3 regions of the Corynebacterium kozikiae genome follow, and region 2 is predicted to be linked to each of the others. Evidence: predicted binding sites of a transcription regulator. Region 2 holds the regulator's gene; each other region holds the start of a gene.

Region 1 (3,278 bases), 210 kb from region 2:
GCCCCACCTACAATAGGCGGCACCGGATTTCTCAAAAGATTTTTGCAGTTTTTTCTTAGCTTTGCCTGCAGTTCTGTGAGTTCTCTGCCAGTGGGGCAGCTTATACACCGCGGACTGTGCGCCGAACTGAAACGCCTGGAACATAAGTCACACTGCACTTCAGCAATCCCAGTGGTTCATCCCGTGAACAGGAAAGGAAACATCGGGTGGGGCAAAGTGGGGAATGTGGGGCAAAGTGGGGAGCATCGTTTGGGCATAAGAAAAGGCAGGCGTTTCCGCCTGCCTTTCGATGATGCGTTCCTGCGCTCCTGCGCTCGTTACTCCTCAAAGCGCTTTCTGAAGTTTTCCTCCATGCGGGAGCTGAAGCCGTTTGAGGACTGCTTCGTTTGCGAGCCTCGAGCACCTCCGCCTGCTGGGTACAGGGACGCTCCCTGGCCATTCGCCGCGGCACCCGAGGCACCCCCACCGGACTTGAGCATCCAAATGCCGCCGGCCAGCATCACCAAGAACCCGGCGATGCTAATGCCGATGAAGGCCAGGGATTGTTGAGCCAACGCGACGCCAGCCACGAGCATCACCAGACCGATGACGACAACCGCTACGCCCCGTAGGGTGAGGGCACCGCTTCCCCCGGTACCCTCTGCCGCTTTGACGCTTGCACCGAACTTTGGGTCATCGGCAAGCAGGGAGCGCTCGATTTCTTGCAGCGCGCGGCGCTCTTGCTCTGAAAGTGCCACCTTGGACCTCCTGTTGTGCTGTGTATTCCCCCAAGTTTTTGGGTGCCATTCACTCCTAATAACCCCCACACTAATAGGAAAGTTCCCATGGTGGCGAAAATTGGTGAAACCACAGCACAAACCACCTGCCACCTAGGCGGCAACCGGACCTTCCTGCATTCCCGTGAGTTCAGCGTGGAACTCCCAAACTTTGTACTGGAAGGCCAAGATTCGCTCGGCCGTCATAGTGTGGCTCAGCCCAGAAATCATGCGCCGGTGGGTTTGGGAATACGGCTGAAATACGTCCGCCCACTGGGCAGCTTGGGCATCCACCATGCGGAGCTGATCCCAGGCACCCGAAGGCTTACGCACTCGCTTGGCCACCGGGGATTCCGCAATCCTCGCTCCGGCGAGGCGCAGTGAGGCTTGATAGGCGTAGTCAAAGGCGCAGACCTGATCCCCCGCCTGCAAGCTCTTGGAGGATTCCGCGAGCAAATACTCAGCATTGACCACAAGCCGCTGCTTCTTACTTGCACCATTTCCGCCACGCATGGCACTGGTTGTTGCGGAGACGATGGTAGACATTTGGGGGTCACTCCTTTCAAGGTTTCTGCAATTTGTTCGAACTAGATCCATTGGGTGGATCCGTATGGCCCCTGACTCTATGCACAGCCCCTGACACACAACCTCTCAACTACCCACCATCTTAGTACATCTGTTCGAAATTTGGAACAGTCTTTTCGAACTCAACGGATTCCCAAACGGGCAATACGCGTGTGTGATTGATGAAAAAGTGGTTCCATTGAGAGCGTGACGTGCCCCAGCTCCAAAGAATTCACCATTGTGGCATTAAGCCGCGTGGAGTTCTCCACGCATGTCCCCACGTTTGTGGACATCTACGTGGAAGCGATGGGCTACCAGGAAAGCTTCAAGCGCAATGCCATTGAAAGCTGGCGCCGGGCAGTGCTCGAACAGGGTTTTGTGGGCTTTTGTGCCTTGGTGGACTCCCAGCCCGCCGGCATCGCCTATGGGTTTTTGGGCAGGCGCGAACACTGGTGGGATCAGCAACTACGGCGGGGCATCCGCGAGCAATATGGGCGTGAACGCTTCACACCAGACTCACCCGCACAGCGGATCTTGGACAACTACCTGCAATTGGCAGAAATCCATGTGAGCCCCGCATTTCAGGGCTTGGGCCTTGGCCGCGCCCTGCTTTCTGCAGTAGAGCAGCGCCAGGGCGCGTCGGCAATCCTCCTTTCCACCCCGGAAGTACCAGCAGAAAGCAACCGGGCGTTTCACCTGTACCGCAGCTTTGGCTATCAGGATGTGCTCCGCAATTTCCTGTTCACCGGCGATGCGCGGCCCTTTGCGGTGTTGGGAAAAGTGGTTTAGCGGACGGCGTCGTGGCCGTAAGCAGTGCCCCAGGCGGGCGCCATCCCCAGGTTGTGGAGCACTTCTTGGGTGGCGCGGGCGTTGTTCATGGTCATGAAGTGAATGTCAGGCACGCCCTCGGCGATGAGACGCTCGGCCATGAGAGTGGACACCTCGATGCCAACCTTGCGAATCTCCTGCGCGTTCGCTTCTTCGTCACCAGCAGCCGCGGCGTAGAGGCGTTCCTCGAGCTTCTTGCCAAGCGTTGCCCCAGAAAGCTCGATTTGCCTGCGCACAGACCGCAAGCTGGTGATCGGCATGAGCCCCGGAATGATGGGCTTGGCACCGTGCTCGGGGTCAGCGACGGCGAGTCGGTCACGCAAGCGCAGGTAGTAGTCCACATCAAAAAACATCTGTGTGATAGAAAACTCCGCCCCGGCGCGCAGTTTTGCCAGTGTGAACTCGGTATCCGCCTCCAGCGAAGGCGCGCGGAAATGCCCTTCCGGGAAGGCCGCGATGCCCACCTCAAAGTGCTCCGTTTCCTGCGTTGCCCGGACGAGCTCGATGAGTTCCGCGGCGTAGTCTAAACCGCCTTCGGTTGGGGTCCACGGCCCCAGGGGGTCGCCCCCTGGTGGGTCACCGCGCAGGGCGAGCAGGTTGGATAGGCCCGCCGACGCATAGCCGCGCAAAATCTCCAGCAGCTCCTCGCGGGTGTGGTTCACCAAGGTGAGGTGCACCAATGTGGTGAGCGGGTACTGCGCCAAGCGCTGCGCGATGCGCATGGTGCGTTCCCGGCTGGAGCCGCCGGCGCCGTAGGTGACAGACACGAACGCGGCACCGAGGTCGTGGAATGCCTCGGCCGCCTTCCAGAGGCGTTGCTCGGCGGCGTCGTCACGTGGGGGCATAAACTCCACGGAAAAAGGGATCCTGCCTGGGCTTGGCGAGGCAATAACATCCGTGATGGCGCGCTGGTATGCCGCTCGTGGCTTGTGTTCCGCGTGTTCCTGCATGCCCAATGAGTGTAGTGGGCACGAGCGCGGTTCCCTCAGTCAGCGCCCCCTCGAGGTGAATAAATTTTTCCGCACGCCAGCGGCGTTCTCTCGTGCAAGGCCGACCAGCGCAGCCCAACCGCTAGACTGCTAGGGATAGGAAGGGATATGAAAGCCCTTCGCGGGACTCTTGAAAGGACTA
Region 2 (3,278 bases):
TCCCGGTCCCGCATCGTGGCCCTTTGAAGCTCTGCTCACAAGGCTGAAATTATACGCTGGCCGCTGGCATTATTAGTGCGCGCTTTGGGACACAGTGAAGTCTGGGGTCACACCGGCCGGGACCGGTGGCTGGGTGTCCTCAGGCTGACCAAAAAGCGCAATTCCAGCCGCAAGAACCAAACCTACCAAGGAGCCAGCAAACGCGTTTGCCCAACGTTCTGACCTCTTTGTGGTCCCCCCGGTGGATGCGGCAGTCAAAGGGGCGGTGTGCAGATCTTGCAGTACCGAGCTACTGCGGCGATGTGCCGTAAGGGTGGTCAACGCAGAATTGCGGTTTCGAACAACAGGCTTGCTACTGCCAATCCCACTCCCGCGATCATCATTCTCTATACGGGGCCGAAGTGTTCGAATAGCTGTTGCGGTATGTTCGATACCCAGGTTGCCACGGCTCACACGAGCTTGCCTACGGCTAGGTTCCCACACCTCCGCAGGGGGGACTACTCGCGCGCGAGCGTGCTCCTGCACAGCCCGGTAAGGGAAACGCGAGGCGGAGGTGGATTGAGGTGCTGCGATGGTCATGATCTTTTCCTTTTTGGTGAGTTGAAACAGAAGGGCTAACACTCCTGTAACGGAACACAACGCACTCTATATTCCCGCCCGGACACGAAGGCCCATTGAGGATCGAAGTCTCGTGCATATGTTCGACTATTTTCGATTTGTTCGAATTATGCGCCTTGTTCGAACACTTGTCAAGAATTCGAACGACACTCTCGAACAAATGTATGATTTGCTACGGACAATGCGCTAGAGTGGGGAACGAGCGCACTCCACCCAGCCCTCTCTGGCAGTCAGTTCTGGCAGTCAGCTTGGGCAATGGTTCGGTACCGCCGAGTCACCCTGCTTCCGCGTCTTCGCGGCTTCTGGGTGGGTCTGCGCGCCAGTGACTACCCCTCATAAACCGCTTACTCATCACGCGCCGCCACGCACTGCAACGATCTTCAGGAGAAAAGAAAATGCCACCTCGCAAAAACACGGACCCGAGCAAGCAAGAACCCCTTTCTGACCGGCAACGCAGAATCCTTCAAGTGATTTCCGATGCCGTAGTACTACGTGGCTACCCACCAAGCATTCGTGAGATCGGTGATGCGACTGGCCTGCAATCCACCTCATCCGTGGCCTACCAACTGCGCGAACTTGAGCGCAAGGGATACCTGCGCCGGGACGCCAATAAGCCACGAGCGGTAGACGTTCGCACGTTGCCGGATCAAAAGGCCACCAAACCTGGACCAAAGACCCGAAACAAGGAGCAGCCATCCGCACCGGCATTCAGTCCGGAGAATGCCGAGGCTTCCTCCACCACCTACATCCCCATCGTCGGCAGCATCGCGGCAGGCGCTCCGATCTTGGCTGAAGAGAACGTGGAACAGTACTTCCCGCTTCCCCAGGATGTGGTTGGCGACGGCGAGCTCTTCATGCTCCAGGTTGTTGGCGAGTCAATGAAAGACGCCGGCATCTTGGATGGCGACTGGGTGGTGATTCGCTCGCAGCCGGTGGTTGAGCAAGGCCAGTTTGCAGCCGCCCTCATCGACGGCGAAGCAACCGTCAAGGAATTCCACAAGGATTCCTCCGGCGTGTGGCTCCTTCCCCACAATGACGCCTTCTCCCCCATTCCCGCGGAGCACGCTGAAATTATGGGAAAGGTTGTGACCGTCCTGCGCAAGTACTAGCAACATTGCGGACTTATTCTCATTCTCAGAGCAGCCGCGGCTCCGAACACCCGTCAGACAACGTACTTGCCTGGCGGGTTTCAGCTATTTCCCCACCCCTATATTGGGGAGTTTGACAACAAATCTTCAACAAAACTCGCAGTTCATTCGGACACTAGCGGCGCTAAACAGACCGCCTAAGCAGGATTTTGTGGGATCAGATCCAGAATCGTGCCCGATATTACATATCCCCCTGCCCATTTTTCCCGATTTTTGTGGGTTGTCCGTGCAAAACTGTCTGTAATGCGTTGTTGTTGGTTTGTTGGCTTTTCGTTGTGCCCAGCCCATTCGGGCATTTCCAACAGCACTCCGTTCCCAACATTGGGAATTCCATGTTCAGCGCCGAACAAAAGTGCCACCAACCATTGGCATTTGAAAGGAAAGAGATGTACTCAGAGGAACGCCGCCGGCAAATTGCGTCACTCACCGCAGTTGAGGGAAGGGTCAATGTCACCGAACTTGCCGCGCGTTTTGAAGTCACCGCCGAAACAATTCGTCGCGACCTCGCGGTGCTGGACCGCGAGGGCGTAGTACACCGAGTACACGGCGGCGCGGTGGCTAACCAAACGTTCCAAACCGCTGAGTTCAGCCTGGACACCCGCGCCCGTTCGGCGTCGGGAGCAAAAAACTCCATTGCACACGCAGCACTGGCATTCCTCCCAGAAGCAAATGGTGGCATGTTCCTGGACGCCGGCACCACCATCGCGGCGCTCGCAGAACTCATTGCGGTACAGCCACTTGCCAGGCAGTGGTCCATCGTGACCAACAGCCTCTCTATCGCGCTGACATTGGCGAACGCCAACATGGACTCTATTCAGCTCCTCGGCGGCAGCGTTCGCGCCATCACCCAAGCGGTAGTCGGTGATACCGCCTTGCGCACCCTTGCCCTGATGCGGGCTGACGTCGCGTTCATTGGCACCAATGCGCTCACCCTCGATCACGGCCTTTCCACCGCGGACTCCCAGGAAGCCGCAATCAAGAGCGCCATGATCACCAATGCCCACAAGGTTGTGGTGCTGTGTGACTCCACCAAGATGGGCACGGACTATCTGGTGAGCTTCGGCAGCATTGAGGACATCGACGTGGTGGTCACAGACTCCAATGCCCCAGAATCCTTTGTCAAGGCGCTGCGTGACCGTGACGTTGAGGTGGTCATCGCGCAATAAAGCCCAAGAACTCTCAACCAGCGCCTGATTTCCACTACACATGGAAGCTCAGGCCCTTTAGCCATCCCCGACCTCACTACCACACAGGGCATGAAAACTCCCCACCAGCCAATACAAAACTGATGGGGAGCAATCTACCAAGCAGTGAATGAGCCGCTTGGGGGCGTCGGAACGCTGCCGGAAAGCGTCAGGCGTTGGCCTTCATGATGACTTCGCGCACTGCCGCGCGGGCCTCGGTGGCACCTTCTGCGTCCAGGGCTGCCTCAGCGGCGCGCTTGCATGTCTCAAAATCAACGGCAGAGAGTTGAGCACCCACACCCGCGATCGCAGTGGAAGCGGAGGAAAG
Region 3 (3,278 bases), on a different contig from region 2:
GCGCGACCTCAACCACGAGGTCGAAGAAGCACCGCGGCTTCAGCCTGGGCAGCGTGGCGAGCTGCGCGCGGGACTCCACTTGGAACACGCCCACGGCGTCGCCGCGGCAGAGCATGTCGTAGACGGCGGAGTCGTCGAGAGGGATTTCCCAAAGATTCACTTCCCGGCCCGTCTCCGCGACGAGGTCGATCATATGATGCAGCGCCTCAAGCATGCCAAGGCCCAACAGATCAAATTTCACCAGGCCCGCAGCCGCGCAGCCCTCCTTGTCCCACTGCACCACCGACCGATTCTCCATACGCGCCCACTCCACGGGCACCACGTCCGCGATCGCGCGGTCACAAATCACCATTCCGCCAGAATGGATCCCCAGGTGGCGCGGCTGGCCAATGAATTGCTCGGCGAGCGCCTCGACGCGCGCCGGCACCCCGCCTCGACGCGCCCATGCGTCAGCCACTCCCTGCGGGTAGCCGAGGGCACGCGCGGCGTCGCGGACCGCGCCTCGACGTCGGTAGGTGATGTAGTTCGCTACTTGCGCGGCGTTTTCCCGGCCGTACTTTGCGTAGACGTATTGGATCACTTCTTCGCGGCGCCCGGATTCGATGTCGATGTCAATGTCCGGCGGGCCATCGCGCTCCGGGGAGAGAAAACGCTCGAACAGCAAGCCCGCCGCAATCGGCTCGGCATTCGTGATGCCCAGGGTGTAACACACGGCGGAGTTCGCAGCCGACCCGCGCCCCTGCGCAAGAATGTTTTGGGCTTTGCAGAAATCCACAATGTCGCACACGATCAGGAAGTATCCCGGGAAGCCGAGCTGCTCGATCACTGCGAGCTCATGTGCAATCTGCGTTCGGGCCGCGTCCGCGCGTTCCGACGCTCCGTAGCGCGCGTCGAAGCGAGACTCGACCAGCGCGCGGAGGTGGGCTTGCTCATCGACGGCCACGCCGTCGACGGTCCAGTGCGGTAGTCCGGGCGCGATGAGGTGGAGGGGGAAGGAACACTCTGCAGCGATATCCAGCGCGGTGTCGAGCTGTTCGCGGGGCGCCGGTGGGATGCGTAGCCAGGTGGATCCTGCTGGGTGGAGGCGGTAGCGCGCCTCGTCGAGGGATTCTCGTTGGTGGAGGGCATGCTTCGCCGCGGCAAGGCGGGAGTCGCGCGGGGTTGCCGCGCTGGGACGCGAGGTGGCGATGCGCCGCCCTGGGTATGAATCGAGGGTGCGGTGGTTGTCGGCATCCTCGGGTGTCATTGTGTAGACGTATTCGAGGATTACGTTGTCACCAAAGCAGGCCAGTTCGCTTGGTTCCCAGGTGTGGTCAGCGAGGATGTACCAGTGCCCGTCAGCATGCCTGGCGATCTCTGGCAGCGGAGGGTACTCGGTGGTGTCTTTATCACCTCGCATCCTTGCGGCAGAGATGAGCCGAGACAGCCTCCGGTAGCCTTCCGGGTTCTTGCAGAGCACCGAAAGCACGCGGTGGTCAATGGTGAGTTCCGCGCCGAACACCGTTGCCAATTCCCGGCTTGCCGCGGCCTCAGCAAAGGCCATTGCGCCGTATAGGCCATCCCTATCGAGCAATGCCAAAGCTTCGATTCCGCGTTCGATTGCAGCAGCTACCATTGCGTCCGGTTCACTCGCCCCCAACAAAAAGTTGTAGGAACCGCGCGCATGCAGCTCGGCAAACCCACTCCGCGGCGCTACCGGCACATTTCCGCCAGAACCCTCATCAGAAACCACATGTAGAACTGGTTTCAACTCAGGGGTTGGCTTGCCGGAGAGGATGCGCTCAAGCCGGGACCAACTCAGCGGCTTACCATTGAAGCCGCTGATCCCACTACTCCATTTCACAGGTCGTCACAATACTCCCGGCACCCCCCTTTCTCCAAACACATGTTCTAGATTAGCCACAACACGAGAAGGCGTCAAGATAGACCAAGCTGTACATTTTCTGGCCATGTGTGTAGTATTTCCCAACATAAACTGAACAGCTTGGTTCATTTTGGACCTAAATGGCCACCTCAGAGGCACCACGGGCATACATAAAGCGCGCATACAGCACGCACAAAACACGCAAAAGCAAGCGCGCAAACCCCACCCGCCTCCGACGTTGCCCTTTGGTTCACAATGCACGAAGCAACCCCGAGGAGCCCTGCTCACGCCGCCCCGCGCCTGCCTACGTCGGCAATGCGACTCCACAGCAAGCGCGCAGCACGAGCCCGGCGCCAAGGGATTGACACAACAAAAGGAAGACTCATGAACATTCGCAAGACCCTCGTGGCCGCAACTGCACTGGTTGCAGCTACTTCGCTCGTCGCTTGCTCCAGCAACTCCAGCGACTCCACCGGCGAGACCGCTGCGTCCGGCGAGAACACCACCATCCGCATCGGAACCACCGACGCCACCCAAAAGTCCTGGGCCGTACTGGAGGACCTGGCCGCAGAGAACGGCATCACCCTCGACGTGGTGAACTACTCCGACTACAACACCCCAAACGAGGCACTTGACCAGGGCCAGCTCGACGTCAACCTCTTCCAGCACCTGAAGTTCCTCGCCGCCTACAACGTGGGCAAGGACGCCACCCTCACCCCCGTTGGGGCAACCCAGATCGTGCCACTCGCACTCTTCTGGAAGGACCACACCTCCCTCGACGGCATTGAGGGCGAATCCATCGTGATCCCGAACGACGACTCCAACCAGGGCCGCGCCATCAACGTCCTCGTGCAGGCGGGCCTGGTGACCCTCAAGGAGGAAGGCCTCGTCACCCCAACGCCAGCGGACATCGATGAGGCCGCCTCGAAGGTGACCATTACGCCAGTCGACGCGGCCCAGACCACCGTGGCATACGGCGAAGGCCGCCCCGCGATCATCAACAACTCCTTCCTGGATCGCGCAGGCATCGACCCCAACCTGGCCGTCTTCCAGGACGACCCGGCTTCCGCTGAGGCTGAGCCTTACATCAACGCGTTCGTCACCACCGCCGACCGCGCCAACGACCCAACCATCCTCAAGCTCGCCGAGCTGTGGCACGACCCAGCCGTGCTCGCCGCCGTGGACGAGGACTCCAAGGGCACCGCAATCCCTGTGACCCGCACCCAAGACGAGCTCAAGGCCATCCTGGCCCGCCTCGAAGAGGACGCCCGCAGCTAACCCTCCCGCATACGCCAGCGCCCCGTCGAACGATGGGGCGTTTCGCGCGAAATCCACACGTTGACATAGTTCACGTTGACATAGTTAAGGAACACCATGAGCGGAACTCGTATTGAGTTTGAGGGCATCTCCAAGG

Evidence for each region. Region 2 encodes LexA, which represses DNA repair genes until DNA is damaged. Its sites were predicted from a motif close to CGAACANNTGTTCG; they were not measured.
Region 1: the regulator LexA is predicted to act here: its motif matches at 1,425-1,438, upstream of NQ018_RS00620 (SAV_6107 family HEPN domain-containing protein).
Region 3: the regulator LexA is predicted to act here: its motif matches at 1,879-1,892, upstream of NQ018_RS05270 (error-prone DNA polymerase).

The regions. Positions count from the first base shown of each region.
Region 1 covers NZ_JANIKJ010000001.1:137,180-140,457, reverse strand. The annotation lists gene NQ018_RS00625 (SCO2097 family morphological protein) at 318-737, opposite strand; gene NQ018_RS00620 (SAV_6107 family HEPN domain-containing protein) at 870-1,301, opposite strand; gene NQ018_RS00615 (GNAT family N-acetyltransferase) at 1,527-2,108, shown strand; gene metF (methylenetetrahydrofolate reductase [NAD(P)H]) at 2,105-3,097, opposite strand.
Region 2 covers NZ_JANIKJ010000001.1:347,537-350,814, reverse strand. The annotation lists gene lexA (transcriptional repressor LexA) at 1,014-1,727, shown strand; gene sugR (transcriptional regulator SugR) at 2,153-2,932, shown strand; gene ptsP (phosphoenolpyruvate--protein phosphotransferase) at 3,120-3,278, opposite strand, start outside.
Region 3 covers NZ_JANIKJ010000005.1:138,600-141,877, forward strand. The annotation lists gene NQ018_RS05270 (error-prone DNA polymerase) at 1-1,843, opposite strand, end outside; gene NQ018_RS05275 (MetQ/NlpA family ABC transporter substrate-binding protein) at 2,249-3,142, shown strand; gene NQ018_RS05280 (methionine ABC transporter ATP-binding protein) at 3,239-3,278, shown strand, end outside.